DNA from 3 places in the Mesorhizobium sp. M0778 genome. Region 2 is predicted to be linked to each of the others. Evidence: predicted binding sites of a transcription regulator. Region 2 holds the regulator's gene; each other region holds the start of a gene.
What was found. The regulator PhoB, encoded in region 2, activates phosphate uptake and scavenging genes when phosphate is short. The targets are predictions, from matches to a motif close to TGTCATNNANCTGTCAT.

Region 1: the regulator PhoB is predicted to act here: its motif matches at 2,497-2,513, upstream of NKI22_RS09230 (ceramide glucosyltransferase).
Region 3: the regulator PhoB is predicted to act here: its motif matches at 6,412-6,428, upstream of NKI22_RS01430 (alkaline phosphatase D family protein).

The regions. Positions count from the first base shown of each region.
Region 1 covers NZ_JAMYPA010000005.1:77,082-87,440, forward strand. Annotated here, with positions in the region: gene NKI22_RS09225 (O-succinylhomoserine sulfhydrylase) at 1-1,185, shown strand, start outside; gene NKI22_RS09230 (ceramide glucosyltransferase) at 1,238-2,392, opposite strand; gene apaG (Co2+/Mg2+ efflux facilitator ApaG/CorD) at 2,620-3,012, shown strand; gene NKI22_RS09240 (Hsp33 family molecular chaperone) at 3,089-4,099, opposite strand; gene argF (ornithine carbamoyltransferase) at 4,217-5,128, opposite strand; gene NKI22_RS09250 (aspartate aminotransferase family protein) at 5,143-6,342, opposite strand; gene NKI22_RS09255 (GcrA family cell cycle regulator) at 6,697-7,221, shown strand; gene NKI22_RS09260 (magnesium and cobalt transport protein CorA) at 7,291-8,298, opposite strand; gene phoU (phosphate signaling complex protein PhoU) at 8,491-9,216, opposite strand; gene NKI22_RS09270 (sensor histidine kinase) at 9,330-10,359, opposite strand, start outside.
Region 2 covers NZ_JAMYPA010000001.1:528,479-538,837, forward strand. Annotated here, with positions in the region: gene NKI22_RS02715 (DUF2865 domain-containing protein) at 1-845, shown strand, start outside; gene NKI22_RS02720 (hypothetical protein) at 937-1,290, opposite strand; gene pstS (phosphate ABC transporter substrate-binding protein PstS) at 1,952-3,013, shown strand; gene pstC (phosphate ABC transporter permease subunit PstC) at 3,073-4,059, shown strand; gene pstA (phosphate ABC transporter permease PstA) at 4,063-4,914, shown strand; gene pstB (phosphate ABC transporter ATP-binding protein PstB) at 4,911-5,714, shown strand; gene phoU (phosphate signaling complex protein PhoU) at 5,747-6,454, shown strand; gene phoB (phosphate regulon transcriptional regulator PhoB) at 6,471-7,160, shown strand; gene NKI22_RS02755 (ROK family protein) at 7,170-8,414, opposite strand; gene xylF (D-xylose ABC transporter substrate-binding protein) at 8,701-9,741, shown strand; partial or broken gene NKI22_RS02765 (sugar ABC transporter permease) at 9,884-10,359, shown strand, end outside.
Region 3 covers NZ_JAMYPA010000001.1:270,850-281,208, forward strand. Annotated here, with positions in the region: gene NKI22_RS01390 (TPM domain-containing protein) at 1-644, shown strand, start outside; gene NKI22_RS01395 (TPM domain-containing protein) at 697-1,539, shown strand; gene NKI22_RS01400 (TPM domain-containing protein) at 1,550-2,188, shown strand; gene NKI22_RS01405 (GNAT family N-acetyltransferase) at 2,306-2,812, shown strand; gene ppa (inorganic diphosphatase) at 2,928-3,458, shown strand; gene NKI22_RS01415 (hypothetical protein) at 3,476-4,066, opposite strand; gene NKI22_RS01420 (TetR/AcrR family transcriptional regulator) at 4,164-4,769, opposite strand; gene NKI22_RS01425 (MFS transporter) at 4,852-6,135, shown strand; gene NKI22_RS01430 (alkaline phosphatase D family protein) at 6,501-8,075, shown strand; gene NKI22_RS01435 (hypothetical protein) at 8,122-8,403, opposite strand; gene typA (translational GTPase TypA) at 8,602-10,359, shown strand, end outside.

The DNA.
Region 1 (10,359 bases), on a different contig from region 2:
ACCAAGAAGCGCGACTGGAAGCCTCAGACCGCACTCGTGCATGCCGGGACGCTGCGTTCCGGCTTCGGCGAGACCTCCGAGGCGATGTATCTCACCCAAGGCTATGTCTACGAGACGGCGCAAGCGGCGGAAGCCCGCTTCAAGGGGGAGGAGCCGGGCTTCATCTATTCGCGCTATGCCAATCCGACGGTCGACATGTTCGAAAAGCGTATGTGCGCGCTGGAAGGCGCCGAGGACGCGCGCGCCACGGCGTCCGGCATGGCGGCGGTGACGGCAGCATTGCTGTGCAGCGCCAAGGCGGGCGACCATATCGTGGCGGCGCGCGCATTGTTCGGCTCCTGCCGCTGGGTGGTCGAGACGCTGGCGCCGAAATACGGCATCGAGGCAACGCTGGTCGATGGCACTGACATCGCCAATTGGGAACAGGCGGTCAAGCCGAACACCAAACTGTTCTTCCTGGAAAGCCCGACCAACCCAACGCTGGAGGTGGTCGACATCGCCGCCGTCGCGGCACTTGCCAACTCGATCGGCGCCAGGCTGATCGTCGACAATGTCTTCGCCACGCCCTTGCAGCAGAAACCCTTGCAGCTCGGCGCCCATATCGTCGTCTATTCGGCCACCAAGCATATTGACGGCCAAGGGCGCTGCCTTGGAGGCGTTATCTTGTCGGACAAAAAATGGATCGACGAGAACCTGCATGACTATTTCCGCCACACCGGCCCCAGCCTCTCGCCCTTCAATGCCTGGACCCTGCTGAAAGGCCTGGAGACGCTGCCGCTGCGCGTACGCCAGCAGACGGAAAGTGCCGGCCGCATCGCGGATTTCCTCGCCGAGCGCCCGCAAATCGCCCGCGTCATCTATCCCGGCCGTGCCGACCACCCGCAAGCGGCCGTGGTCAAGAAGCAGATGTCGGGTGGTTCGACGCTGATCTGCCTGGATGTGAAGGGCGGCAAGCAGGCGGCCTTTGCTTTCCAGAACGCGCTCGACATCGTGCTGATTTCCAACAATCTCGGCGACGCCAAGAGCTTGATCACCCATCCGGCGACGACCACGCACAAGAATTTGACCGATGAGGCCCGCGCCGAGCTCGGCATCGGACCGGGAACGCTCAGGCTTTCCGTGGGCCTGGAAGATACCGACGATCTGCTCGAAGATGTCGAGCAAGCGCTGAGAGCTGCCGGATAAGGCTGGCCGAACAGGGCGAGCGGGTTCGTACAGCCCGCGCCGGACGTGCCGGTCAGGCGCCGGACGGGGTCTCTTCCAGCTCCGCGACGGCCTTGGTCTGGATGGTCATAACGTTGCCGCGCCAGTCGACGGCGCCGCTCAGCCAGCCGCGCGCCCATATCGCCGGCAGCATGCAGTCGCGAACCATCATTGCCAAGATGGTGCGCAGCGACAGGTGCCATCCTTTGACCCAGGCCAGGGCACATTCCGGCAGGTAGGCCGCGACCAGCACGGCGATGGCGGTTGCCGGCAGGCTGACGCCGGCGTCAGCCGCCGCGATCAGCGCAAGCACCAGCGGCGGCGCCGCGCCGATCAGGATCTCGGGGGCGAAGAACAGCGCGAAGGTGACGCGGCGCAGCCGCGCCCAACGCGCCTGCCGAGACCAGATCTCGCCAAGCGTGCGCCGGCCGAGCGGCTGTTCGAACGGCGAAGCGACAAGATTGACCCGCAGTCCGAGCCGGTTGACCAGCTTGGTCGCGGCGGCGTCCTCGGCAATCTCGGCGGCCAGTGCGCGGATGCCGCCATTGGCGTCAAGCATCGGCTTGTTCCACAACATGCTCTTGCCCTGGGCGAAGCCAAGGCCGAGCGCCTCTCCAGCGTACTGCCAGCGTGCCTGCAGCGTGTTGAGAAAGGCGCATTCGACCTCCCCCCAAAAGCCTTCAGGCCGCGAGCCGATCGGCGTCGAGCAGACGAGGCCGGTGTCGGGCCGCCATGCCGCCATCAGCTGCTGGACATAATCGCTCGGCATAAGCACGTTGGAATCGGCAAGGATGACCCAGCGATAAAGCGCCGCTTCCCAACCCTTCACGCAATTGTTGAGTTTCGGATTGCCGCTGATGCGGTCGTCGCCGACGAGCAGCCGGGCGCGTATAGCCGGAAAACGCGCCATTGCAGCGGTGATCGACTTGACCACGGGGTCGTCGGCATGGGCGACGCAGAAGATGAGTTCGTAGCGCGGCCAGTCGAGTGAGAAGGCGCGCTCCAGCGTCTCCTCGGTAAACGGCTCGACGCCGCGCGCCGGGACGACGATCGATACCGGTGGCACGGTGGCGGCGGGCGATGCGATCCTGGCTGCTCGCTTCAGCTTCAGCGAAGCTAACAGGATGCTGGCGAGATTTGAAAGAAGGAGAGCTATGGAAAAGAGGGCGGCTGCGAATGTCGGTTCCATCGAGATCTGGTCACTCCAGAAATGCCGGCCGCCTGACGGCCGTTTTCAACAATTCGACAGAACACCGAGTCGCCCGGCACAAGCCTGCACACCATCATTGTCATGTGTCACTTAAATGACATTGTTTTTCGGCACCTGCGCTTGAGTCGGGCAAGGAGATGACGCGCATCGTTGATCAAACTGCGCTGAGCGTCGAAAGTTCCATCTACATTGCTTTGGAGCAGTTTATGTACAGCGCCGTCACCCGCAACATCGAAGTGCAGGTCAGGCCGTTCTATCTGGAGGATCACTCCGACCCGCCGCAAAACCGCTATGTCTGGGGCTACCAGGTGACCATCGACAACCAGTCGGACGAGTTCGTGCAGCTTCTGTCGCGCTACTGGCACATTACCGACGGCACCGGCAAGGTCGAGGAAGTGCGCGGCCCCGGGGTCGTCGGCGAGCAACCGGGACTCAACCCCGGCGACAGCTATCAGTATACGTCTGGATGCCCGCTCTCGACCCCGTCCGGCATCATGGTCGGGCACTACACAATGCGCAACAAGCGGGGCGAGACCTTCGACGTCGCCATCCCCGCCTTCTCACTCGATTTGCCAGGCACGCGGCGCACCGTCAATTGACGTTCACTTTGATTCCTCTTCCCGCCTTGCGGGGCGAGGAACCCAAGTTCTGCGAAGGCAGCCGCACTGACGCTCGTTATTGAGCCGCTGCAAATTCCGCCGGGTCGAAGTCATATTGCTTCGAGCAGAATTCGCAGGCGACGTGAATGCTACCATCCTCGGTGCTGTCTCTGATCTCCTCGGCGGAAAAACCCTCGAGGATGCCGCGGATCTTCTCCCTCGAGCATGAGCACTGGTCGGCGACCGGCACGCCGCCGAAGACGCGGACACCATGCTCGTGGAACAGCCGGTAAAGCAGCCGCTCGGCGCCGATAGTCGGATCGATCAGCTCGGTCGGTTCAATGGTACCAAGCAGCGCCAGCAGTTCCTGCCAGGAATTGTCGGTCGGGTCGTGGATTTCCTCACGCGGATCGCCGTCGCCCCCGGGAAGGTCGGGTACGCGCATGCGTTCCGGCGACTGCGGCAGGAATTGTGCCAGCAGGCCACCGGCGCGCCATTGCTCGCGGGCACCGCCGACGCCGGGCGTCAGAAGCTTGGCCACCGAAAGCCGTAGGTCGGTCGGAATCTGCTCCGATTGGCGGAAATAGGTGCGTGCGGCTTCTTCCAGCGTGACGCCGTCGAGCTGGACGATGCCCTGGTAGCGTTGCGTGTGGGCGCCCTGGTCGATTGTCAGCGCCAGGACGCCGCTGCCGAGCAGCGTCTGCGGCGACGTCTCGCCGGCAGCCGTCAAAGCCTCCAGCCGGTCGGCATCGAAGCGGGCATAGGCGCGCAACGCGTGCGGCGTGGAGAAATCCGCGACCAGCATATCGACCGGCCCGTCGGTGCGGGTCTGCAGAATGAACTTGCCCTCGAACTTCAACGAAGTTCCGAGCAGGACGGTCAGCACACAGGCTTCGGCCAGTAGTCGTGCCACCGGCTCGGGATACTCGTGGCGGCTGAGAATAGCGTCGAGCATCGGCCCGAGCTGGACGGTACGGCCGCGCACGTCGAGCGGGCCGACCTCAAACGGCACGACATGGTCGTCGCCGGCGTAGCCGAACTCGCCGAGCTTGGGTTGATGTTCAGCCAATTGACGAGTTTCCAACATGACAAAGCTCCGGGGCGCGGCGATGCCGCCCTCCGGGGCGCATGCGACGAGACGCGCTCGATTTGCGTGATGCGCCTGAGATAGGCACCACGAACTCCCGGATCAAGGCGGCCCGGATCAAGCGCCCAGGCACCAGGCCAAAACCGCCTTCTGGGCGTGGAGCCGGTTCTCGGCCTCGTCGAACACCACCGAATGCGGCCCATCGATGACCTCGTCGGTAACCTCCTCACCGCGATGCGCCGGCAGACAGTGCATGAACAGCGCGTCCGGCTTGGCTTTCGCCATCAGGGCCGCGTTGACCTGATAGGGCAAGAAGACATTGTGGCCGCGCGCACGGTGCTCCTGACCCATCGAGACCCAGCAGTCGGTGACGATGCAGTCGGCCTCGTGAACGGCCTCCTCGGGCGAACGAGTGAATTTCAGCTTGCCGCCATTGGCCTTCGACCAGTCGACATGCCTCTGAGCCGGTTCGCTGCCTTCGGGCACGGCGACGTTCAGCTTGAAGCGGAACCGCGCAGAGGCCTCCAGTAAAGAATGCAGGACATTATTGCCGTCGCCGGTCCAGGCGATCGTCTTGCCGGCCACCGGACCGCGGTGCTCTTCGAAGGTCATGATGTCGGCCATCAACTGGCAGGGATGGGTTTCGTCGGTCAGCCCGTTGATGACGGGCACCGTAGCGTTTTCCGTCAGTTCCAGCAGCCGGTCATGCGAGGTGGTGCGGATCATGATGGCATCGACATAGCGCGACAGCACCTTGGCCGTGTCTGCAATAGTCTCGGAACGGCCAAGTTGCATCTCGGTGCCAGTCAGCATGATCGTCTCGCCACCCAACTGCCGCATGCCGACGTCGAACGACACGCGCGTGCGCGTCGAGGGCTTGTCGAAGATCATCGCCAGCACCTTGCCTTCGAGCGGCTTGGTGCGTTCGCCGGCCTTGAGCCTCGCCTTTCGCACAGCTGCGTCGTCGAGCATGAAGCGCAGATCGCCTTCGGAAACGGCGGAAAGATCGGTGAAGTGGCGAAGGGACATCAGGAATTCCAGGATTACTTCGCGGCGGCAGCGACGATGGCATCCGCCAGGCTCTTGGCGCCGGCACGAATGCGCTCGAGCCCCTCGTGGATCTCGGCATCGGTGACGGTGAGAGGCGGCAGCAGACGGATAACGTTGTCGCCGGCCGGAACCGTCAAGAGATGCTGGTCGCGCAGTGCCACCGTAACCTTGGTGTTGGGCATCGCGCATTTAAGGCCGAGCATCAGGCCGGTGCCCCTGATGCTTTCGATAACGTCCGGAAATTCGTCGGCGACACCGGCCAGCCCCTGTTTCAAGAGCAGCGCCTTGCGCCGGACGTCATCGAGAAAGCCGTCTTCCAGCACCACGTCGAGCACGGCGTTGCCGACCGCCATGGCCAGCGGATTGCCGCCGAAGGTGGTGCCGTGCACGCCGGCGGTCATGCCGGCCGCTGCCTCGTCGGTGGCGAGGCAGGCGCCCATCGGGAAGCCGCCGCCGATGCCCTTGGCCACCGCCATGAGGTCGGGTGTGACACCCGCCCACTCATGCGCGAACAGCTTTCCGGTGCGGCCGACGCCGCATTGGACCTCGTCGAAAATCAAGAGCAGTCCGTGCTGATCGCAGAGCTGCCTGAGCCGCTTCAGCGATTGCGACGGCACTTGCCTGATGCCGCCCTCACCTTGCACCGGCTCGATCAGGATCGCCGCGGTTTCAGGCGTGATCGCCTTTTCGGCGGCGTCGATGTCGTCGAAGCCGACTTGGTCGAAGCCGTCGACCTTGGGGCCGAAACCTTCCAGATATTTGTACTGGCCGCCGGCGGCGATGGTCGCCAGGGTGCGGCCATGGAAGGCGCCTTCGAAGCTGATAGTGCGGAAGCGCTCGGGATGGCCCTTGACGAAGTGATAGCGCCGCGCCGTCTTGATGGCGCATTCAAGCGCCTCTGCGCCGGAATTGGTGAAGAACACCTTGTCGGCGAAGCTGGCGTCGGCCAGCCGCTCGCCGAGCCGGCTCTGTCCCGGAATCTCGTACAGATTGGAGACGTGCCAGAGCTTGGCGGCCTGTTCAGTGAGGGCCGCGACCAGATGCGGATGGCTGTAGCCCAATGAATTCACGGCGATGCCGCCTGCGAAATCGAGATATCGCTCGCCCTTGTCGGTGACCAGCCAGGTGCCTTCACCGTGGTCGAAAGCCAGGGGTGCGCGAACAAAGGTCTCGAAAAGCGCCGAACCGCTCATTATATGCGTCTCCGGAACCGGAAAATCAAAAAGCCGCCAAAGCGGCGGCCCTTGTGGCTTATCGTGTTTTTCGGCCGTGAAGTCAACGAAAAGGTCGCGCAAGGACGTGCGGCAAGCCCCCCAGCACAATGCCGGCTCATAAGCGACCGGGCAAGTTGGGGAAAACCGAAAAAACCGATTCGTGTTGGCCTTGGGACTCTTGTCACCGAGTCAGCGCATAAGGTAATTGTAGTAGAGAAATAACTAGATTTCGTGCGGCGGACCTAATCACCCGATATATGTGGTGTCTGCCCGGCAGAAGCCGGGTCGGGAATGGATTCCGATTGCCGCACTTTTCAGCAGGAGCGCGGTCTCATGAACTGGACTGACGAGCGAGTCGAACTTCTCAGAAAATTGTGGTCGGAGGGTCTCAGCGCCAGCCAGATCGCCGCACAGCTTGGTGGGGTCAGCCGCAATGCGGTCATCGGCAAAGTGCACCGGCTGAAACTGTCCGGCCGCGGACGCACAACCGCATCACCGGCACGCCAGAAGAAGACGGTACAGGGATCGACGATCCAGAAATCGGTGTCGCGGGCAGCAAGCGCCACGCGCCATGCCACCACGTCGATGTCGATCGGTGCGACCGCGCTCAAGGCGCAGTTCGATGCCGAACCGGTGTCGCGCCACTATATCCGCCCGGTCGAAAACGTCGTCGTGCCGATCTCCCGGCATCTGCAACTCGTCGAGCTGAACGAGCGCACCTGCAAGTGGCCGAATGGCGATCCGCTTTCGGAAGACTTCCATTTCTGCGGCAACGACGCCGCCGAAACCGGACCCTACTGCAAGTACCACGCCCGGGTGGCGTTCCAGCCGGCGTCGGAGCGGCGGCGGAGCAGGTGAATGGTGGCGGCTTGAGCCTGGCGTAAGAAGCAAGGCTCCCATTTAGCCCTATTCACTATTCACCTCTCTTCAAAGCCACCCATTCTTGCGAAACCGCCAGTAAAGAAACGTGCAGATCAGGGCGATTGCCGCCAGTACGGCCGGGTAGCCATATTCCATCCTCAGTTCCGGCATGTCGCTGAAATTCATGCCGTAGATGCCGGCGAATGCTGTCGGCACGGCCAAGATGGCGGCCCATGAGGCAAGCTTCTTGGAGATCGCCGTCTCCTGACTCTGGCCGACCAGAAGGCTCGCCTCGAAGGCGAAGGCGAGAACCTCACGCAGGCTGTCGATCTTTTCCTGGACCGTGCGGATGTGGTCGGTGACGTCGCGAAACAGCGGGTGCATGGCTGTATGGATTTGCGGCAGATCGGCGCTGGTCAGCCGCCGGCAGACCTCCACCAGCGGCAGGGCCGCATTACGCAGGCGCAAGAGATCGCGGCGCAGCATGTAAAGCCGCTCGATGTCGGAGCCGGTCATCGGCTTCAGCAGAACCTTGTCCTCGATCGCCTCGACCTCGTTTTCGATCTGCTCGAGCACCGGCATGTAGTTGTCGACGATGAAATCGAGAATGGCGTAGAGGACGAAATCCTCGCCCTTGGCGAGGGAATGCGGACAGCTTTCCCAGTGCTGGCGAACGGCGGCGTAGGAGGTCGACGGGCCATGCCTGACGCTGACAATGTAGCCAGCGCCGACGAACAGATGCGTCTCGCCGAAGGTGACACGGCTGTCGATCAGCTGCGCCGTGCGGGCAACGATGAACAGGGCATCACCATATTGCTCGATCTTCGGCCGTTGGTGCGGATGCTCGGCGTCCTCGATCGCCAACTCGTGCAGATGGAATTGCGCCTGGACGCGCAGCAATAAATTGCGGTCGGGCTCCAGCAGTCCGATCCAGACGACATGGCCCGGCTTCCCGGCCCATTCGCCGGCTTCCTCGATCGGTATGTCGGCGATGCGCCGCCCAGCCGTATAGACGCCGCAAGCGATTATGCCCGACATCGGCGGCGCGGGAGCAAACTCGCGGACATATTCCATCCCAGCCTCCTGAAGGCAGGCTTTCATCGCGGAACTGAGAAGTCGGCGCGTCGAAAGCTTAGCGCAATTTGCTCTCAGGTGGCGAATCCGAAATTCGCATTAGTGTCGAGCAGCAGGGGAGCTGCTTTTCGGATTTGAGAGCCACTCCACCAAGTGGCAACTCTAGCGGCCACCACGTTTTGTTTCGAGAACTCACTTCGCAGGCAGCGTTGCGGGAAGAATTATCTTATCCGTCTTGTCGCCCTTCGGGCGATCGGCCGGCATCTGATCGCCGGTGACGATATAGTAGATCGTCTCGGCGATGTTGGTGGCGTGGTCGCCGATGCGCTCGATGTTCTTGGCGCAAAACAGGAGATGCGTGCAGGGCGTGATGTTGCGTGGGTCTTCCATCATGTAGGTCAACAACTCGCGAAACAGCGAGGTGTACATGGCATCGATCTGGTCGTCGCGGTCGCGCACGAAACCGATTTTCTCCACCGACCGCGACGCGTAGACGTCGAGCACTTCCTTGAGCTGGGTCAGTGCCAGATTGGCCAAAGCCTCGAGGCCGCGGAACAGGCTGTTCGGCTGGCGCCCGTCGGCGACGGCAACCACCCGCTTGGCGATGTTCTTGCCGAGGTCGCCCACCCGTTCGAGGTCCGCCGAGATGCGGATCGCGCCGACGATCTCGCGCAGATCCGTCGCCATCGGCTGGCGCTTGGCGATGATGATGATCGCCTTGTCGTCGATCTCACGCTGCCCCTCATCCAGAACCAGGTCGTCTCGAATGACTTTCTGGGCGAGCCCCGGATTCGCATTGACCAGCGCCGCTACTGCCTGCTCGACCATGCGCTCGGCATGCCCGCCCATCGCCGCGATGCGCTTCGACAGATATTTCAGCTCCTCGTCATAGGCGCTGACGATGTGCACGGACTGCATGGACGAATGCCTTCCCGGATCTTCTGGTTGAGTCGTTCGCTCGAATCCCCGCTGATACGCTAGCCGGATGACAGAAAAAAGAAACGGCCCATCATGTGGTAGATAGTACGGCGTCAGCGAGCCGGCAAATGGACCGTGAACGCCGCGCCCTTGCCGACCTCCGACCTGATGGAGAGTCTGGCGTTGTGGCGGGTTAGGATATGCTTGACGATGGACAGGCCAAGGCCGGTGCCCTTTTGGGTCCGGCTGTTCTCGACATCGACGCGGTAGAAGCGCTCGGTGATGCGCGGGATATGTTCTTCGGGGATGCCGGGGCCGAAATCCCTGATGGTGACGTCGATGCCCGGCTCGGGATCGCTGTCGCCGCGCGTGATCGACACCACGACGCGTCCACCGGACTGACCGTATTTGCAGGCGTTTTCTAGCAGGTTTTCAAAAACCTGGAAAAGCTCGTCGCGATCGCCGGGCACGTCGAGCGGCCCTTGCGCGAAATCCCGCTCGATGACGACGCCGTTTTCCTTGGCCAGCGGCCCAAGCGAATCGATGACGCTGTCGATGGCCTGGCGCAGATCGACCTCGGTTCCCGGCTTGAGATAGGGCTTCATCTCCAGGCGTGACAGCGACAGAAGGTCGTCGATGAGGCGCGCCATGCGGCTGGTCTGGTTCTGCATGATCTGCAGGAACTGCTCGCGTGCCGCGGGGTCGTTGCGGGCCGGCCCGCGCAGCGTCTCGATGAAGCCAGCGATCGAGGCGAGAGGCGTGCGCAACTCGTGGCTGGCATTGGCAATGAAGTCGGCGCGCATTCTGTCGATCCGGCGCGCCTCGCTCTGGTCCTTGAACACCAGCACGTAGAGATCCGTGGCGTGGCCGACAGAAGACGCGCTCACCCGATAAGCTCGTTCGACCGGCAGCTTCTCGATGTAGTCGACGCTGTCCGAAGCGACGTTGCCCGACAAGATATTATCCAGCAAGGCCTGCATTTCCGGCGCGCGGAATTTCAGCGACAGCGATACGCCGGGGGCAATCCCACCAAAGGCTGCAAAGGCGGCGGCGTTGGCATGGACGATGGCGGCGGAGCGATCGAAAATGATCAGCGGATCGGCAACCGCCGCCGCGAGATATTCGCCGGAAAGCCGTTGCAGG
Region 2 (10,359 bases):
TTGCCCAACTACGCCGGCAACTCGCCGCGATTCAAAGGCTGGAGAGACAGCGCCGATGCACGGCGAAAACGGCCGGGTTCTTCTTCAACCCCTGCGCCGACCTCGTAAGCAGCAAGGCGGAGGTGCAACGGCAGATCGCCAGACTGTCGAATTCGGGCAGGGACACCTCCGGCCTGAAGGCCAGGTTCGTCGCGCTGGGCTGCGCCGCCCCCGCTGCCAAGAAGCAGCAGGCGCAGCAAGACCAGCCGCCGGCGCAGCAGCGCACAGCACCCAAAACCCAGTCCGCAGGCGCAACAATGGGTGGCAATCGGATGCTGTTTTGCGTTCGCTTGTCGGACGGATATTTCTTCCCCGCGCCAAAATCGCAGTTCGCCAAGAACGACGATCTGAAGGAAACGGTCGATCAGTGCCGCTATATCTGCGACGATGCCGGCGTCGAACTCTATACGCTGAGCGATGCCACCCGCGAGACCGAAGAGATGATCGCGCTCGAGACGCAAAAGCCCTATGTGGAGCTTGCGACCGCCTTCAGGTACCGCGACGACGCGAACTTCAAGGCCTGCGACGTCAAGCGCTATTACCAGCGCGTCGCCGAACTCAGGGCACGAACCGTGACACCGGCCAACATGAGCAACGCCATCATTCCGTTGCCGACGGCAAAGCCGGATTTTGGCAGCGTCGCGGAAATTCCTGAATCCGGGATCGAAACCGCCGGTACCGCTCTCGCAGGGGCAAAAACGCCGGTTGCCGAGGTGCCAGGGGCTGCCCAGCATCAGTCGGTCGAAAGAGCGATCGGCGCGCGGCCGGTGAGAGTGGTCGGGCCGGCCTTTTTCCCGGCGGACTGACCAGGGCGGGCGATGTCCCGAGACGGCGAACGGCTGGCCGGATAGCCGCTTCAAGGCCTACAGCCGCACGTATCGACCGACGGCCGGTTGGTTATTCGCAGACCATGCGGGCCCGTTTGCCGGGCAGGCTGACATTCCTGCAGGTGAGCGGCTTCGCCGGCTCCGATGACAGCATGGGCGGGTTGGCGACGACCTTCCTTCGTGGCGCTGCAACGGAAGCTGCGCTCCTGCGCACCGCCGGCCTTTTCGGCGTTTGAGGCGCCACAGGAAAGACATCGGTCTCCAGCTGCGACTGTTCGGCTTGCGCCTGCGGAGAAGGCCGGTCCCAGAAACGGCGAACATCGAGCGGCTTGGGAATGATCACGGTGCCGTCATAGCTGCGCGCGCAGCCGGTTCCCAGAAGCAGCGCCAGGCACAGGAAGACAGGCAGAATCCGTCGAAACATCAGCAACACCCCTGCAAGCTTATAACGCTGCTTCGGCCCAACCGACAACCGGCGGAATAGTGCAGAGGGAGTAGGTAAGGTGAAGTAGAAATCGCCGCACTTCCAGTCGAAGGCCCCGCTCGAAAGATCGATCGCCGGGTCGGGCGCGGATGGAGGTCCAGCGCGAGGCGAATTAAAACCTTGCGATTCGTCACCGCTTCCAGCGTAAGGCCATGGTGCGATCGCACCATACCCAATGGCGCGCTCAGTCGCGACAATGGGATATTCGAAGTTCCGCTCCTCCAGTTACGGGCGGGAGCAGCGACCGCCGGCAAGAAACAGGGTCAGATTTACCCCAACGGACCTGTTTCGGCGATGGCGCGGCCATGACACGTTCTGGCTGCATGCAACGCGCTCCCGTCCGGCTTTTTTCTTCTCAAGGTCAGTGGCTGCTATCGTCGAGCGGACAAAGCCGGCCGGAATTCACGCAAGCTGCTGATTCCAGCGGCAAACCGCGGCCCATGCCGACAAAGCCCGCGGCCGTTCCTTCTTAACCCGGCTGGACGACGTTACCGGAGCGACATGAAACTGTCATGCGACTGTAATAATCGGGGGCTATTGGCCTCAGCGGGCGCCGGAGGAATGGCGCCGAGAGACCATATTCCGAACAGGAGCAGGCCACATGAGACATTTCATCCGCTCGGCGGCCGTTGCGATTGCAATGGCTGCGGCGACGACTACCCTCACCCTGTCCGCCGCGCTCGCCGCGGACATCTCCGGCGCCGGCGCCACCTTCCCCTACCCGATCTATGCGAAGTGGGCCGACACTTACAAGAAAGACACCGGCATTGGGCTTAACTATCAGTCGATCGGTTCCGGCGGCGGCATCAAGCAGATCAAAGCCAAGACCGTTACCTTCGGCGCTTCTGATGCGCCGCTGAAAGGCGAAGAGCTTGAATCGTCCGGATTGGCTCAGTTCCCGATGGTGATGGGCGGCATCGTTCCCGTCGTCAACCTCGAAGGCATCAAGCCGGGCGAGTTGGTTCTCGACGGCCCGACGCTGGCCGACATCTTCCTCGGCAAGATCACGAGCTGGGATGACGAGGCGATCAAGAAGCTCAATCCCGACGTCAAGCTGCCTTCGCAGGCGATCGCGGTCGTTCACCGTTCCGATGGGTCGGGCACGACGTTCAACTTCACATACTACCTCGGCGACGTCAGCGCGGACTGGAAAGAAAAGGTCGGCGTCGACAAGGCCGTGGAATGGCCCGTGGGCATCGGCGCCAAGGGCAATGAGGGCGTTGCCAACAACGTCTCCCAGACCGGCGGCGCGATCGGCTATGTCGAATACGCCTATGCCAAGCAGAACAAGCTCACCCACACCGATATGATCAACAAGGACGGCAAGAAGGTCGAACCCACCGCGGCGGCATTCTCGGCGGCAGCGGCCAATGCCGACTGGAGCTCGCAGCCGGGCTATGGCGTCATCCTCGCCAACGAGCCGGGCGCCGAGTCCTGGCCAATGACGGCGGCGACGTGGATCCTCCTGTACAAGAAGCCGGACGACGCGGCGACCACCGGCGAAGCGCTCAAATTCTTCGCCTGGGCATACGACAAGGGCGACGAGATGGCCGGCGAGCTGGACTACGTTCCGATGCCCGACAAGGTGGTCGAGAGCGTCAAGGCCATGTGGGCCAAGGAAGTCGTCGGCAGCGACGGCAAGCCGCTCTACTCGGCTATGTAATCTCCTCCAGGGAGGGCGTCGACGGCGCCCTCCCTGTTGCCTTCAATCGCGAGGACCCAATGACCATCGCTTCCGATGCCATGCTATCATCTGCAGCCCGGGCCAGGGAAGCTACGGTGCGGCGCTTCGCGCTCACAGACGCCATATTCCGCGGACTCACCCGCGCTTCCGCAATTCTTGTGCTGGTCATCCTCGGTGGTGTCGCAATCTCGCTGTTTGCCGGCTCATGGCAGGCCCTGTCGTCCTTCGGGTTCTCTTTCCTGACGACTGAAAGCTGGAATCCGGTAACGGAAAAATTTGGCGCGCTGGCGCCGATCTACGGCACGCTGGTCACGGCGGCCATCGCCATCCTGATCGCGGTTCCGATCGGCATCGGCATTGCCGTGTTTCTCACCGAACTCTGCCCGCGCCCGCTCAGGCGCCCGATCGGCATAGCGGTCGAGCTGTTGGCCGGCATTCCCTCGATCATCTACGGCATCTGGGGCCTGTTCGTGTTCGCGCCGTTCCTGCAGACGACGATACAGCCCTTCATCATCAACATCTTCCACGGCGTGCCGGGACTATCCAGCCTTTTCGCCGGCCCTCCTTACGGCATCGGCCTTCTGACCTCGGCGCTGATCCTCGCCATCATGGTGCTGCCCTTCATCACCTCGATCACCAAGGACGTCTTCGATACGGTGCCGGCGGTGCTGAAGGAATCGGCCTACGGCATCGGTTGCACGACCTGGGAAGTGACCCGGCGCGTGGTCATTCCCTATACCCGCATCGGTATCATGGGCGGCGTCATGCTTGGCCTCGGCCGCGCGCTCGGCGAAACCATGGCGGTGACCTTCGTCATTGGCAACGCCCACCGCATCAGCGCCTCTCTGTTCGCGCCGGGCACGACGATCTCGGCGACCATCGCCAATGAGTTCACCGAGGCCGACGGCGATCTCTACACCTCCTCTCTGGTTTCGCTCGGCCTGATCCTGTTCGTCATCACTTTCCTGATCCTTGCCGCCGCCCGCTATATGCTGATGCGGATCGACGCCCGTACGGGAGTCTGACCGATGTCGACATCCTCATCGCTCCACAGCCGCCGCAAAGCCAGAAATTCGGTGATGATGGCGCTTTGCGTCGTCGCCGCCGGCATCGGGCTTGCCTGGCTGGCGCTCATTCTCGGTGCACTGGTCTATAAGGGCACAGCCGGGCTTTCGTTCGCGGTCTTCACCGAGATGACGCCACCGCCAGGCGAGGCCGGCGGCCTGCTCAATGCAATCGCGGGCAGCCTGCTGATGACGATCATCGCCGTTGTCGTCGGCACGCCGATCGGCGTGCTGGCGGGAACCTACATGGCCGAATATGGGCGTTTCTCGCGCATCACCACCGTCGTGCGCTTCATCAACGACATCCTGTTGTCGGCGCCGTCGATCATCATCGGCTTGTTCGTCTATGAACTGATGGTGCGGCCAATGGGACATTTCTCGGCCATAGCCGGCGCCGTTGCGCTTGCCATCCTGGTCATTCCGGTGGTCGTGCGCACCACTGAAGACATGCTCAACCTGGTGCCGAACGCGTTGCGTGAAGCCGGCGCCGCGATCGGCGCGCCGCGCTGGGTGGTGATCCGCTCGGTCGCCTACCGCGCCGCATTGTCCGGCATCGTCACCGGCATATTGCTGGCGATAGCACGCATTTCCGGCGAGACGGCGCCGCTGCTCTTCACCGCGCTCAACAACCAGTTCTGGAGCAGCAATATCAACGCGCCGATGGCCAGCCTGCCGGTGACCATCTTCCAGTTCGCTCTCAGCCCTTATGAGGAATGGCAGCAACTGGCGTGGACCGGCGCACTCATAATCACCCTGACGGTTCTGGGCTTGAGCATCCTCGCCCGCAGCCTTACCGGACGCAGAGAGGACAGATGACACAGATGTTGTCCCCGGACATGACGATGACCGAAACGGTCGCCGAGAAGACGAAGATCGAGGTCAAGAACCTCAACTTCTACTACGGCCAGAGCAAGGCGTTGAAGGACATCACCTTGTCGCTGCCCGAGCGCAGCGTCACTGCCTTCATCGGCCCTTCGGGCTGCGGGAAATCGACGCTGCTGCGTGTGTTCAACCGCATCTACGAACTCTACCCGAAGCAGACAGCCGAGGGCCAGGTGCTGCTCGACGGCAAGAACATTCTCGACCGCTCGCAGGACCTCAATCTCCTGAGGACCAAGATCGGCATGGTGTTCCAGAAGCCGACGCCGTTCCCGATGTCGATCTACGAGAACATCGCCTTCGGCGTCAGGCTTTATGAGAATCTGGGCAAGTCCGAAATGGACGGCCGCGTCGAACAAGCGTTGAAGCGGGCCGCGCTGTGGGGCGAGGTCAAGGACAAGCTCAACGCCAGCGGCTTGAGCCTGTCAGGCGGCCAGCAGCAGCGGCTTTGTATTGCCCGCACCGTGGCGGTGAAGCCGGAAGTCATTCTGCTCGACGAGCCGGCTTCGGCACTCGACCCGCTGTCGACCGCCAAGATCGAGGAACTGATCGACGAATTGCAAGCCGACTACACGATCGTCATCGTCACCCACAACATGCAGCAGGCGGCGCGCGTATCGCGCCAGACCGCCTTCATGTATCTGGGTGAACTGGTAGAGTTCGACCGGACCGAGAAGATCTTCACGTCGCCCCGCGAGAAGCGCACGCAGGATTACATCACCGGCCGCTTCGGCTGAGCCGTTCCGATCACGCATATGAGGACAGGACCATGGGCGAACACACAGTCGCTTCTTTCGACGAGGATCTCGAGCAGATCAGCAAGCTGATCCGCGACATGGCCGACCTCGCCGGTTCGATGGTCGGCGGGGCGACCAAGGCCCTGTTGAATTCTGACAACGTGCTGGCGCAACGCGTCGTTTCCGACGATGCCATCATGGATGCGCGTCAACGCGAACTGGACGACCGCGCCATCACCCTGATCGCCAAGCGCCAGCCGATGGCCCACGATCTGCGCCATGTCGTCGGGGCGATCCGCATGGCCGGCGATCTCGAACGCATCGGCGACCTTGCCAAGAATATCGCCAAGCGTGTGAGTGCGGTCGGCCTTAGCGTCACACCGCGCGACCTATCGCATTCCATCGATGCGATGGCGCAGCTGGTGCTCATCCAGGTGCAGGGCGTCATCGAGGAGTATGCTGCAGGCGATGCGGCCGCGTTGGCCAAGCTACGCGCCGCCGACGAGCGCATCGACGTCAAATATACGTCGGTGTTCCGCGAACTGTTGACCTACATGATGGAAGACCCGCGCAACATCACCGCTTGCACGCATCTGCTGTTCTGCGCCAAGAATCTGGAGCGGATCGGCGACCATGTCACCAACATCGCCGAAAATGCGTATTATGTGCTGACCGGCGAGCAATTGCCGGTCAATCGTCCGAAGCAAGACGAAACGACAATGTCCGCACCGGCGACATGATGGGGGTGCCCAGCCGATGATCGCACCACGCATAATGGTGGTGGAGGACGAGGAGCCGTTGGGTGTGCTGCTCCGCTACAATCTCGAATCCGAAGGCTACCAGGTCGAGGTGGTGACACGCGGCGACGAAGCCGAGATCCGTTTGCAGGAGAATGTGCCCGATCTTCTGGTGCTCGACTGGATGATACCAGCGGTTTCCGGCATCGAGCTCTGCCGCCGGTTGCGGGTGCGCCCCGAAACCGAACGGCTGCCGATCATCATGCTGACCGCGCGCGGCGAGGAGAGCGACCGGGTACGCGGTCTTTCGACCGGCGCCGACGACTATCTGGTCAAACCGTTTTCGACACCGGAATTCATGGCCAGGGTCAAGGCGCTGCTGCGCCGCGCCAAGCCGGAAGTGCTGTCCAGCGTGCTGAAGGTCGGCGACATCGTGCTCGATCGCGAATCGCACAGGGTGTATCGCAAGAAGACCGAGATCCGGCTCGGGCCGACCGAATTCCGGTTGCTCGAATTCATGATGCGGCATCCGGGCCGCGTCTTCTCGCGCAGCCAGTTACTCGATAATGTCTGGGGCGAGACGATCTATATCGACGAACGCACCGTCGACGTGCATGTCGGGCGGCTGCGCAAAGCCGTCAACAACGGCCGCATGCCTGATGTCATCCGCACCATCCGCGGTGCCGGCTACGCGATCAGGGAAGATTGACCCGCCCAGTCAGGCTACGTTCTTTCTGACGCCGGGCCTCATTTGCGCGCCCGGCGCGAAAATCTGCTGGTCGACGAAGCTTAACGCCCGCATTGCACAGCCTTCGCGGATCAGCGGCAATTCGTTCGGCTCGGTATCGAAGGAGATCGAGCCCGTATGCTGGCCGCCGGCGGTCTGGGCGATGGCCTTCCGCAAGGCCGGCTCGATCAGATCAAAGGCGGCGGCACTGGCGCCGACCATTGCGACCGGTGCCGGATCGATCAGCGCGAACAGCGAGCCGAGACCGAAACCCAGCGCTTCGCCGGCCTTGCGGTAGGCTTCGCGTTCCGGCCCGTCCTTCTCGCGCGCCCGAACCGCCAGCGCGCGCATGTCGGCGTCGCTGACGTCGGCGACCGGTTGGCTGTCTTCGCTCATCTGCGTGGCGTTGCGCCAGATGGCGTAATTGCCGGCATAGGCCTCGATGCAGCCGCGCCGCCCGCAACGGCAGAGCGCGCCGCCCGGACGATGGATCATGTGGCCAAACTCGCCGCCCGAGGAATGCGTGCCGGTGAACAGCTCGCCCTTCAACACCAGCCCCATGCCGATGCCGTGCGAAAGCAGGATGGCGATGAAGTCGTCGCGATAGCGATCCGGATCGCGCCAGCGCAAAGCCACCGCCATCATATTGCAGTCGTTCTCCACCGTGGCCGGGATGCCGAATTCATCTTCCAGCATGTCGGCAAAGGCGATGTCCGTCTGGGGCGTGATCGGCGACCACAGCATGGCGCGTGCAGGGGAGTCGGTAATTCCCTGAATCGCCAGGGCGATGCGGGCGACACTGCGGACGTCAAGATCTGGATCGTCCAGCCGGCGCCGGACGATGGCCATGCATTCGCGGATCAGTTCGTCGCGCGGCATGGTCAGCGTGTCCAGCCGGCGCTGTTCCTCGGCGACCACCTGCCCCGCATAGTCGATGATGGCGGCCGACAGGAAATTCAGCGACAACACCACGGTCAGCACCGCCGCCGCTTCCGGATTGAGGGCGAGGCCGACCTGCGGACGACCGCGTTTCAACGAAACGGGTTCGCTTGCCTTGCTCTCGGCGAGGATGCCTTCCCGTATCAGGTCGGAGGAGATCGCCGATATGGTCGAATGGCTGAGGCCGGTGGTTGCGGCGATCTCCGTACGCGATGGCTGGCCGGCCCGGCGCACGGCCGAGATCACCATCGCCCGGTTGCGCCGGCGCAAATCGTCATGGCGGATTCCGACCGACATCGTTTTGCTTTCCTCCCGGTTTGCCGCGGCCGCTCATGAACCGGAAGCCGTCGGTAATGCCGACAAATAGTGTCGGATGAGGCAAATAGTGTCAGATGCAGGTGGCGCTGTCATCGTTTATTCCGAAGCTCGAAAAAAGTCGCAGCAACATCAAAATCCATCAGAATCGATGTTGACAGCAGCGGGAGATCGGGCCAGTATTTTTTCGAGGCTCGAAAAAATTAGCGCCTCTAAGCTGGCCTTTGGGGCCAATTGGTCACGCCGTACGCGGCGCAGGGAGGATATGATGAAGAAATTCACGACCGCCATTCTGGCGGGTGTCGCCATGACGCTGGCGCTTGCGTCGGTGGCGCAGGCTAAGGACAAGGTCATCGGCGTTTCCTGGTCGAACTTCCAGGAAGAGCGCTGGAAGACCGACGAAGCCGCAATGAAGGCGGCCATCGAGGCTGCCGGCGACAAGTATATCTCCGCCGACGCACAGTCCAATCCGGGCAAGCAGCTAACCGACGTCGAGAGCCTGATCTCGCAGGGCGCCAACGCACTGATCATCCTGGCGCAGGACGCCTCGGCGATAGGGCCGGCCGTGCAAAAGGCGCTGGACGAAGGTATTCCGGTTGTCGGCTACGACCGGCTGATCGAGAACAAGGACGTCTTTTACCTGACCTTCGACAACAAGGAAATCGGCCGCATGCAGGCCCGCGACGTGTTCAAGGTGAAGCCGGAAGGCAACTATGTCTTCATCAAGGGCTCGGGCGCCGATCCGAATGCCGATTTCCTTTTTGCCGGTTCGATGGAAGTGCTGAAGGACGCCATCGACAGCGGCAAGATCAAGAATGTCGGCGAGGCCTATACCGACGGCTGGCTGCCGGCCAACGCTCAGAAGAACATGGAACAGTTCCTGACCGCGAACGACAACAAGGTCGATGCGGTGGTCGCCGCTAACGACGGCACTGCCGGCGGCGTCGTCGCCGCACTGACGGCGCAAGGGTTGGCTGGATCGGTTCCGGTCTCGGGCCAGGACGGCGACCACGCCGCGCTGAACCGCATCGCGCTCGGCACACAGACGGTCTCGGTGTGGAAGGACGCGCGCGAGCTCGGCAAGAACGCCGCCGAGATCGCCTCGCAATTGGCCGACGGCAAGCAGATGACCGACATTGCCGGCGTGAAGGATTTCACCACGCCCGGCGGCAACACCGTAAAGTCCCTGTTCCTGACCCCGGTCGCCATCACCAAGGACAACCTCAACGTCGTCATCGACGCCGGCTGGATCAAGAAAGAAGAGGTCTGCGCGGGCGTGGCGGCGGGCGCTGTTCCGGTCTGCAACTGATCCGAGTTTCCGAGAAGTCCGAACGCCGCGGCCGCTTGCCGCGGCGTTTTTTCAAGAAAGAATTGTTTTTCCGCTTCCGGCGGATAACTTCTAGGCTGCTTCCGGCATCCGCGGCAGACGGCAACCCGGCGGGAGAAACATCATGACCGACACGACTTCCAACACGCCGGTCGACAGCTCGACGGCAGACCGGGCGCGGGAATCGGAGCTCGGCGTCGTTGCCCGATTTCTGAAGGCAACCGAACTCGACACGCGCATGCTCGGTATGGTCGGCGCGCTGCTGGTCATCTGGGTCGGGATCCACATACTGTCGGGCGGGCTCTTCCTGACGCCGCGCAATCTCTGGAACCTTTCGGTGCAGACCTCGTCGGTGGCGATCATGGCGACCGGCATGGTGCTGGTCATCGTGATGCGCAACATCGATCTTTCCGTCGGCTCCGTGGAAGGCGTGATCGGCATGGTGATGGGCGTGGCGCAGGCCGAATTCCTCGTCCGCATCATGGGATTTCAGCTTGGCAGCCCCTGGCTGTGGGTCATCGCACTGGCCGCCGGCCTGGTGCTCGGCCTGGCTATCGGAGCGTTTCAGGGTTTCATCATCGCCTATCTCCAGGTTCCTGC
Region 3 (10,359 bases), 260 kb from region 2:
ATTTCGAGACCAAGGGTTCGGACCAGATCGTCGTTGCGACCATTCCCAGCCTCGACGGCGAGGAGATCGAGCCTTACGCCAACCGGTTGTTTCGCGCCTGGAAACTCGGCCAGGCGAAGGAGAACAACGGCGTGCTTTTGCTGGTGGCGCCGAACGACCGCAAGATGCGCATCGAGGTCGGCTATGGGCTTGAAGGCACGCTGACTGACCTGCACACCAAGTTGATCATCGAAAATGACATGGTGCCGGCCTTCCGTGCCGGCGATTTCTCCGGCGGCATCAGCAAGGCCCTCGACGACATGATCATGGTGCTGGAAGGCAATCCCGAAGAGCTGGAAGCGCGCGGCGAACGCAACCAGCAGCCGCCGTTCAACAGCGACGATCTGTTCTTCACCATCTTCATAGCCATCTGGGCAATCATCTTTTTCGGCGGCCTCGCAGCCTCCATCCTGCCGCCGATCTTCGGCCAGAAGATCGGTCCCGGCCGCTATCGCTGGCTGGGCATGACCTTCGAGCCGAGCCGGCGGTCGTCCGGCGGCTGGTCGGGAGGTTCCGGCGGGGGATGGTCGTCGGGTTCAAGCGGTGGCGGGTTTTCCGGCGGCGGCGGTTCGTCCGGCGGCGGCGGCTCCTCGGGAAGCTGGTGACGAGATGACAAGACACGCCGTCAGCCCGGTGGAATCCGGCCGTTTCATCAAAATGACCGGCACCGCGCTGTTGGCCATAGCGGTGCTGCTGTTCGGCTTCGCGGCCTTCGCCGCCGAATTGCCGGCGCTGACCGGACGGGTCGTCGACAATGCCGGCATCATCGATGCCGCGACCGAGGTGGCGCTGACGCAGAAGCTTGCCGATTTCGAGACCAAGGGGTCCGACCAGATCGTCGTCGCGACCATTCCCAGCCTCGACGGCGAGGAGATCGAGCCTTACGCCAACCGGTTGTTTCGCGCCTGGAAACTCGGCCAGGCGAAGGAGAACAACGGCGTCCTGCTTCTGGTGGCGCCGAACGACCGCAAGATGCGCATCGAGGTCGGCTATGGGCTTGAAGGCACGCTGACCGACCTGCACACCAAGTTGATTATCGAAAACGACATGGTGCCGGCCTTCCGTGCCGGCGATTTCTCAGGCGGCATCAGCAAGGCCGTCGACGACATGATCATGGTGCTGGAAGGCAATCCCGAAGAGCTGGAGGCGCGCGGCAAGCGCAATCCGGCGAATGACAATCCTGTCGATCCCATCTTCATGCTGTTCATCATCCTGTGGGCGACGATGTTCTTCGGCGGCTTGGCAATGGCGTTCCTGCCGCCGATCTTCGGCACGAAACTGTCGCCGGGCGTGTACAAGTGGCTGGGCATGACGTTCCGCTACGGCCGCGGGCCAGGTTCGTCACCCTCCGGTGGCGGTGCCTGGACGTCGGGGACCTCGTCCGGCAGTGGCTGGTCGTCGGGAAGTTCAGGCAGTGGTTGGTCGTCAGGAAGTTCCGGCGGCGGGTTTTCCGGCGGCGGCGGTTCGTCCGGCGGCGGCGGTTCTTCAGGAAGCTGGTGAGACATCAATCATGGCAACACGACCGATCAGCCCCGAGGATCATGAGCGCATCGCCGATGCGATTCGCGCTGCCGAATCAAAGACCGACGGCGAGATCTACTGCGTCGTGGCGCATGCAAGCGACGGCTATTTCTTCCCGGCCGCCTTCATGGCGATGCTCGGCATGCTCGTCGTCAGCCTCGCCGTCGGTTACGGGCTGGAAGCCTGGTGGCTGTCGATCCGCTTGCCGCATTTCGTCATAGCCGAGCTTCTGGCGCTTGCCAGTGTGCTCATCCTGTTGTGGGCATTGCCCGCATTGCGCATCCATTTGGTGCCGAGGCGGCTGCGCTACCAGGCCGCCCACGCCAATGCGATGAAGCAGTTCCTCGCCCGCAACGTCCACCGCACCGCGGCGCGCACCGGCGTGCTGGTGTTCGTCTCGATCGCCGAGCGCTATGCTGAAGTGGTCGCCGACAGCGGCATCGATTCTCGTGTCGGCCAGCATGTCTGGGACGGTGTCGTCCGCGACCTTACGGCGCATGCCGGCGACGATCGGATTGCCGACGGCTTCGTCAGGGCGGTCGAAGCGGTCGGTGCGGTACTGGCCGAGCATTTTCCGATGTCGACCGGCGACAGCAACGAACTGGACGACCATCTGGTCGAGATTTGATCTCGCTAAAGGCGGTTTTGCAGCGTCTCAAGGACGCACCGTTCGGCTGTGCGAAAGCATCGCAGTGGCTGACCGGACTCTTGCAATCGGGCGCCGCGGGTTTATGGTTAACCAATCATGAATACGCTGAGCATCGACATCAGGAAAGCCGAGCCGCGCGATGCAGCCGCCATTGCCGACGTGCATCTCGAGGCCTGGCGCGGCGCCTATTCGGGCATCATCCCACACCGCACTCTGACATCGATGATCAACCGCCGCGGTGCCGACTGGTGGGCGAATGCCATTCGCCGCGCCGCCACCGTCCTGGTCGTCGAAATCGGCGGCAAAATTGCCGGCTACGCGACGATCGGCAAGAACCGTGCCCGCGAACTCAGGCAGCAGGGCGAGATCTACGAGCTTTACCTGCGGCCGGAATATCAAGGCATCGGGCTCGGCAGCCGGCTGTTCTCGGCGGCACGGGCACGGCTGGCCGACCATGGCTTGAAGGGCATGGTGGTGTGGGCGCTGGAAGACAATCAGAACGCACTTGCCTTCTATGCCGGCGCCGGCGGTCGCGATGTGGCCGAGGGCGTCGAGATATTCGAGCAGAAGGCGCTGAAGAAGGTCGCTTTCGTCTGGGAATGACGGCCAGCGCATGATCCGACCGGTTTCGGTTCGGACGATCCCCCAGTACCATTCGCCGCATTGCACCATTCGCCGTCGCCCGCTATCGATCTTCAATCGAGAGAGGGATAAAGCGATGCGTATCGAAGCGATTGCCAGCGGAAAGAACCCGCCCGAGGACGTCAACGTCATTATCGAGGTGCCGATCGGCGGTGAGCCGATCAAGTACGAGATGGACAAGGAGGCCGGCACGCTGTTCGTCGACCGCTTCCTGCACACGTCGATGCGCTATCCCGGCAATTACGGTTTCGTACCGCACACGCTGTCGGGCGACGGCGACCCGATCGACGTGCTGGTCTGCAACACACGCGCGCTGGTGCCGGGCTGCGTCATCAATGTGCGGCCGATCGGCGTGCTGGTGATGGAGGACAATGCCGGCCAAGACGAGAAGGTCATCGCGGTTCCTTCGCCCAAGCTGACCTTGCGCTATGAGGACGTTCACGAATACACGCAGCTGCCTGATATCACCCGCCAGCAGGTGCAGCATTTTTTCGAGCACTACAAGGATCTCGAACCCGGCAAATGGGTCAAGATCGAGGGCTGGTACGATGCCGCCTATGCCAAGAAGATGATCGTCGAGGCAATCGAGCGGGCCAAGCGCAAGTAATTGACGGGCGCAAATAGTCAGTTATCGACGCGGCCGAAATCGGGCGTGTTGCCCAGCATCACACGCTTGTCCTTGCCGCAGGCGAAGGTGCGTGCCTTCTCGTCGGCAAGCTTACGCGCCTGATCGTTGGCGGCGGGATTGCCGGTGGCGAGCACAAGAGCGATCGTGCAGCCTTCGTGGGCGCCAGGCTGGGCAACCTTGGCGACGATCAGCACTTCCGTCGACTTGTTCTCGCCCTCGCTATCGCTGATCGAGCGACGATGGATGACTGCAAAAGGAACGGCCATATCGCCCTTGGTTTCGATACGCCACTCGACTTTGGGTCCAGCCGAGTTGAGGCCGGAAAAGCTTTCCCAGACCGTGGTCATGTCGCCAGGTGGAAACCCGTAGAACAGAGATTCCCGCGCGTCGTCGTAGGAAACCATCACCGGGTAGCCGCCATAGCCCGAACAGGCGAGGTCGGCCCAGTCGCCGTCGCCTTCCTCCGCCTGGGCATAAGTCACGCAGTCCTTCTCCCAGACGAGATCGGTATAGACGCTGGATATGTCGCCAGCCCGGGCCGCCTGGCAGAAACCGGCGAGGACAAGCAGGATCAAAAGAGCGCGCATGGCGGACAACTCCGTTCGGGCTGCCGCAGCGTACCGTCAAATTCAGCAGCAGCCTAGACGAAGTCAGGCTGCTCACAGTGACCTGGTAAACGGAACGCTATTTCCTCAAGCTTGCCTCGATCAGAAGATCGGCGTTGCGGGCCACCGACTGCGCCGGTCCGCCGGCACCGAACAACTGGCCGCTGATATAGGCTCCCTCGATCAGGAGCAGCAGCCCGTCACCCAGCGTGTCGGCGTCGCCGGCGCCCATCGCCGCCGCCATAGCACGCAGGCGCCGGCGCAATTCCTGCTTGTTGGCCTCGCTCACGACGCGGGCCGGATGGCCGTGTTCGGGATATTCGACCGCGGCATTGGTCATGCCGCAGCCGCGATAGTCGGGCCTTTGCGTGCGCTTGCCGACACGCGTCAGGAAGGCGACGATCTGCGCGCGCGGATCGCCGGGATGGGCATTCACCGCCTCGTCGAAGCGCTCCCAGAATTCGAGGTCATAGTGCCGAAGATAGGATGCGGCCAACTCATCCTTGGACGGAAAGCTGCGGTAGAGGCTTGGCTTGGTGACGCCGGCACGCCGTACGATCTCGTCGACGCCGATCGCCCTGATGCCTTGCCGGTAGAACAGGTCGCGCGCCACCTGGAGAATCCGTTCGGCGGCGCGAGGCAGCGGTGCGCCATTCTCCTTGATCGTTGGTTCAATGCTTTTCATGTCTGGTTTGCCGATTGCCTGGTTGACAATGTTACCGGTCGGTACGTATGTTCCGCACATCTGAAACGTACCGGTCAGTAACATGATAGCTCAATCCCGCCCGTTTGGCCAGCGCTACGCTTTCGTCGTGGTCGCCGTCATCTTCCTCTGCCTGCTGATCGCCGCGGGCCTGCGTTCGGCGCCGGCAGTCATGATGCTGCCGCTGGAGAATAGTTTCGGCTGGCGGCGCGACGTCGTCTCGCTGGCCGCGGCCACCGGCATCTTCCTCTATGGCCTGACTGGGCCGTTTGCCGCGGCGCTGATGGAGCGGATCGGGCTGCGCCGCACCTTGCTTGCCGCGCTGCTTTTGATGTCGGGATCGACCGCGCTCAGCCTGCTAATGACCAAGCCGTGGCATCTGCTCCTCACCTGGGGCGTGTTTTCCGGCATCAGTTCGGGCGCTGTCGCCACCGTGCTCGGCGCGACCATCGTCAACCGCTGGTTCAAGACCAATCGCGGCCTTGTGATGGGACTGATGTCGGCGTCCAGCGCCACCGGGCTGCTGGTCTTCCTGCCGCTGCTCGCCTCGCTCGCCCAGTCCGGCGGCTGGAAGCCGGTCGCCATTGCCATTGCCGTGGCCACCGCCGCCTTGGTGCCGCTGGTTTATATGCTGGTACCGGAGCGTCCGGCCGCGATCGGCATGGTCCGCTATGGCGCCGAGCTCGACGATGTGCCGCCCGCGCCGCCGGCCGCGCAAGGCAATTTCCTCGCGCATACGCTGAGCACGTTGCGCCGCGCCGCCGGTACGCGTGTGTTCTGGTACCTGTTCGCCACCTTCTTCGTTTGCGGCTTCACCACCAACGGGTTGGTCGGCACGCACCTGATCGCCTTTTGCGGCGATATGGGCATCGGCGAAGTGCAGGCCGCGGGCCTGCTCTCGATGATGGGTATCTTCGATCTTATTGGCACGACGCTGTCGGGCTGGCTCACCGACCGTTTCGACCCGCGCAAGCTGCTCGGCATCTATTACGGCATTCGCGGCCTGTCGCTGATCTATCTGCCCTATTCCGGCTTCTCGGCGACCAGCCTGATCATCTTCGCCGTATTTTACGGACTGGACTGGATCGCCACGGTGCCGCCGACGCTGCGGCTTTCCAACGAGGCGTTCGGCGACCGCAGCGGGCCGATCGTCTTCGGCTGGATCGTCGCCGGCCATCAAGTCGGCGCAGCGACAGCGGCCTTTTTCGGCGGCACCATGCGCGAGCTGCAGGGCAATTACGAGCTTGCCTTCCTGATTGCCGGCATGACGGCAATAGCCGCCGCCTGCATCTCGCTGCTGATCAACACCAGCCGCCCGGCGTTCGATCCTGAACCGCAGGCGGCATAGCTTCTCGTTGCAGGAGAGATGCCGTCGGCCAAATTGCCGATCTCCCCCCTCGTGGGGGAGATGCCCGGCAGGGCAGAGGGGGCGCGAAGGTTCGCCAGCCTCCGACTTTACGCAATGTTCTGCCCAAACTCCGCTGCTCCGTCTGATTTCTTTCTGATTTGTACGTCGGCGGGACAGCGCCCCCCTCTGGCCTGCCGGCCATCTCCCCGCAAGGGACCCGCAAGGGGGGAGATCAGCAGCTTCGCCGCCGAGCGGTCCAGCCTTCCCGCTTGTTGATGTCAGAAAACCTTCATCGTTTCGAAATGTGCCTGAAACATTGAAGCTGGAGCTTGGCGGCGACGTTCAACGCCATCCAGGAGACAGCCATGGACAAGATTTCAATGACGCGGCGCGCTTTCGTCACGTCGGCCAGCGCCGTTGGCCTGGTCGGCGCCTCGGGTCTCGCCCTTCCCTATTACTCGCGCGCCAATCAGCGCCCGGCCTTCACCCATGGCATTCAGTCCGGCGATGTCGACGCGACCAGCGGCATGGTCTGGACGCGCACGGACCGGCCGTCGCGCGTCATGTTCGAAGTGTCGTCGACGGAAAATTTCGCCAATGCCGTCCGCCTGGCGCCGCTCGATACGTCGCCGGCCAGCGACTATACGGTGAAGCGGCTGCTTACCGATCTCGCCTCCGACCAGGACATTTTCTACCGCATGGTCGCGGCCGATCTTGCCGACATCAACGCCGTTTCGGAGCCGATCGTCGGCCGCTTCCGCACGGCACCTGCCTCGAAGCGCGACATTCGTTTCGCCTGGTCGGGCGACACCGCCGGCCAAGGCTGGGGCATCGACGAGACCGGCATGAAGACCTACGCCACGATCGCCAAGCACACGCCCGACTTCTTCCTGCATTCGGGCGATACGGTCTATGCCGATGGTGCGATGAAGGACGAGGTCGACCTGCCCAATGGCGACAAGTGGAAAAACACAGTGCTGATCGACGAAAAGCGCAAGGTTGCCGAGACGCTGGACGAATACCGGGCGCAGTGGAAATACAACATGATGGACAAGAACGTTCTTGCGCTCAGTGCCATCTGCCCGACTTTCTATCAGTGGGACGACCATGAGGTGCTTAACAACTGGTCGGACTCGAAGGACCTGACCGCCGACGACCGCTACACCGAAAAATCGATCCATGTGCTGGCGGCACGTGCTGCGCGCGCCTTCCACGAGATGACGACGATCCGCTACGAACTGTCGGAGCCGGGCCGCGTCTACCGCAAGATCGCTTATGGGCCGCTGCTCGATGTGTTCTTCCTCGACATGCGTTCCTACCGCGGCCCCAACGGCCCGGATATGCAGGAGACGATGACGCCGCAATCGCGCATCCTCGGCGAACAGCAGATTAAGTGGTTGAAGCGTGAGCTGGCAAATTCCAACGCGACGTGGAAAATCATCGCCGCCGACATGCCGCTCGGCCTCGTGGTCTGGAATGACGGTACCAAGAAGGTCGGGGCCGAGGCAGTCAGCAATGGCGACAATGGCCCGGCCAAGGGGCGCGAGCTGGAAATTGCCGACCTTCTTCGCTATATAAAGAACGCGGGCATCAGCAATACCGTTTGGCTCACCGCAGACGTGCATTACACGGCCGCGCATTACTACAATCCGGACAAGGCGCAGTTCCAGGACTTCAATGCGTTCTGGGAATTCGTTTCGGGTCCGATCCATTCAGGCACGTTCGGACCGAATGGTTTCGACATGACGTTCGGCCCGGAGCTGAAGTTCATCAAGGCACCGACTGCCGAGCAGGGTCAGAACCTGCCGCCGTTGGCCGGCCTGCAGTTCTTCGGACTTGTCGATATCGATGGCGCTACAGAGCAGCTGACGGTGCGGCTGATGGATCGCGACGACAGCGAACTCTACAAGGTCACGCTCGATCCGGTGCGGTCGGCGTGAGCGACTGCACCATTATCCTCGGGCCAGCCCGAGGGTAGGACGTGTATCAATCGGGATAGCAGACGACGGGAATGTTGGGCCAGACGGCGCCGTCGCATCCGGCATTTTGCTGCCTTTGCTTGAAGGCGGCGCTGACTGGCCCGGTCACCACCGGGTCGACGCCATCGGGAGCATCGGCAAAAAGCTGCTCCGCCGACCGCTTGTCGGACGGCAGCGCAGTCCGCGTCTCCTTGAACGACGCGGCCGACTGCGCCGCGCCTGCCGCGAGGAGGACGGCGAGTGCGCTACATGCCAAAATCGGCCGGAGTCTGCTGCCTGCGTCGATCATGAAATTCGAACTGCCCGGACCATGAAAGGTTCCGCCTTGGTTAATAATTCCACTTCACACCAAGACATTTAAGATTTGGTGACTTTATTTGGTGACTCGCCTCCTCTTTCGCAATTGCGAAAAACCCTGTATGAGCCGCCCAACCGAATGAGGCAGCGCCTTTTGGCCTGCTGCCTGCAACGCTCCCGAGACCAAAACATGAAAATCCGCAATATCGCGATCATCGCGCACGTCGACCATGGAAAAACCACCCTCGTCGATCAGCTCCTGAAACAGTCCGGCTCGTTCCGCGACAACCAGCGCGTCGCCGAGCGCGCCATGGATTCGAACGATCTCGAAAAGGAACGCGGCATCACCATCCTGGCCAAGGCGACCTCGGTCGACTGGAAGGGCACCCGCATCAACATCGTCGACACGCCCGGCCACGCCGACTTCGGCGGTGAGGTCGAGCGCATCCTGTCGATGGTGGATTCGGCCATCGTGCTGGTCGACGCCGCCGAGGGGCCGATGCCGCAGACCAAATTCGTCGTCGGCAAGGCGCTCAAGGTCGGACTGAAGCCGATCGTCGTCATCAACAAGATCGACCGGCCGGATGCTCGCCACGTCGAGGTGGTCAACGAGGTGTTCGACCTGTTTGCCGCGCTTGACGCGACCGACGAGCAGCTCGACTTCCCGATCCTTTACGGTTCGGGCCGTGACGGCTGGGTCTCCGAAAACCCCGAAGGTCCGAAGGACCAGGCTCTGGCGCCGCTGTTCGACCTCGTCATCAAGCACGTGCCGGCGCCGACCGTTCATCCTGGCCCGTTCCGCATGATCGGCACCATTCTGGAAGCCAATCCGTTCCTCGGCCGCATCATCACCGGCCGTATCGAATCCGGCACGCTGAAATCCAACCAGGCGGTCAAGGTGCTGCACCATGATGGCACCCAGGTCGAAACCGGCCGCATCTCGAAGATCCTTGCTTTTCGCGGGCTCGAGCGCCAGCCCATCGACGAAGCGCAGGCAGGCGACATCGTCGCCATCGCCGGCTTGTCGAAAGGCACCGTCGCCGACACGTTCTGCGACCTGTCGGTGACCGAGCCGCTGCACGCGCAGCCTATCGATCCGCCGACGGTGACGATGTCGTTCCTGGTCAACGATTCACCGCTGGCGGGCACCGAAGGCGACAAGGTGACCAGCCGCGTCATCCGGGACCGCCTGCTGCGCGAGGCCGAAGGCAATGTCGCGCTGAAGATCGAGGAATCGCCGGACAAGGATTCGTTCTTCGTCTCCGGACGCGGCGAATTGCAGCTGGCCGTGCTGATCGAGACGATGCGCCGCGAAGGTTTTGAGATCGCCGTGTCGCGGCCGCGCGTCGTCATGCAGAAGGGCGAGAACGGCGAATTGCTGGAGCCGGTCGAGGAAGTCGTCATCGACGTTGACGAGGAGCATGCCGGCGTCGTCGTGCAAAAAATGTCGGAGCGCAAGGCCGAGATGGTCGAGCTGCGCCCTTCGGGCGGCAATCGCCAGCGCATCGTCTTCCACGCGCCGACGCGCGGCCTGATCGGCTACCAGTCGGAACTGCTGACCGACACGCGCGGCACCGCCGTGATGAACCGGCTGTTCCATGCCTATGAGCCTTACAAGGGTGAGCTGCCGGGCCGCACCAACGGCGTGCTGATCTCCAACGAACAGGGGGAATCGGTGGCCTATGCCATGTGGAACCTGGAAGACCGCGGCCCGATGGTCATCGACCCAGGCGTCAAGGTCTATCAGGGCATGATCATCGGTATCCATTCCAGGGACAACGACCTCGAAGTCAATGTGCTCAAGGGCAAGAAGCTGACCAATATCCGCGCCGCCGGCAAGGACGAGGCGGTAAAACTGACGCCGCCGATCCGCATGACGCTGGAACGCGCGCTGGCCTGGATCCAGGACGACGAGCTGGTCGAGGTGACGCCGAAGACCATCCGCCTG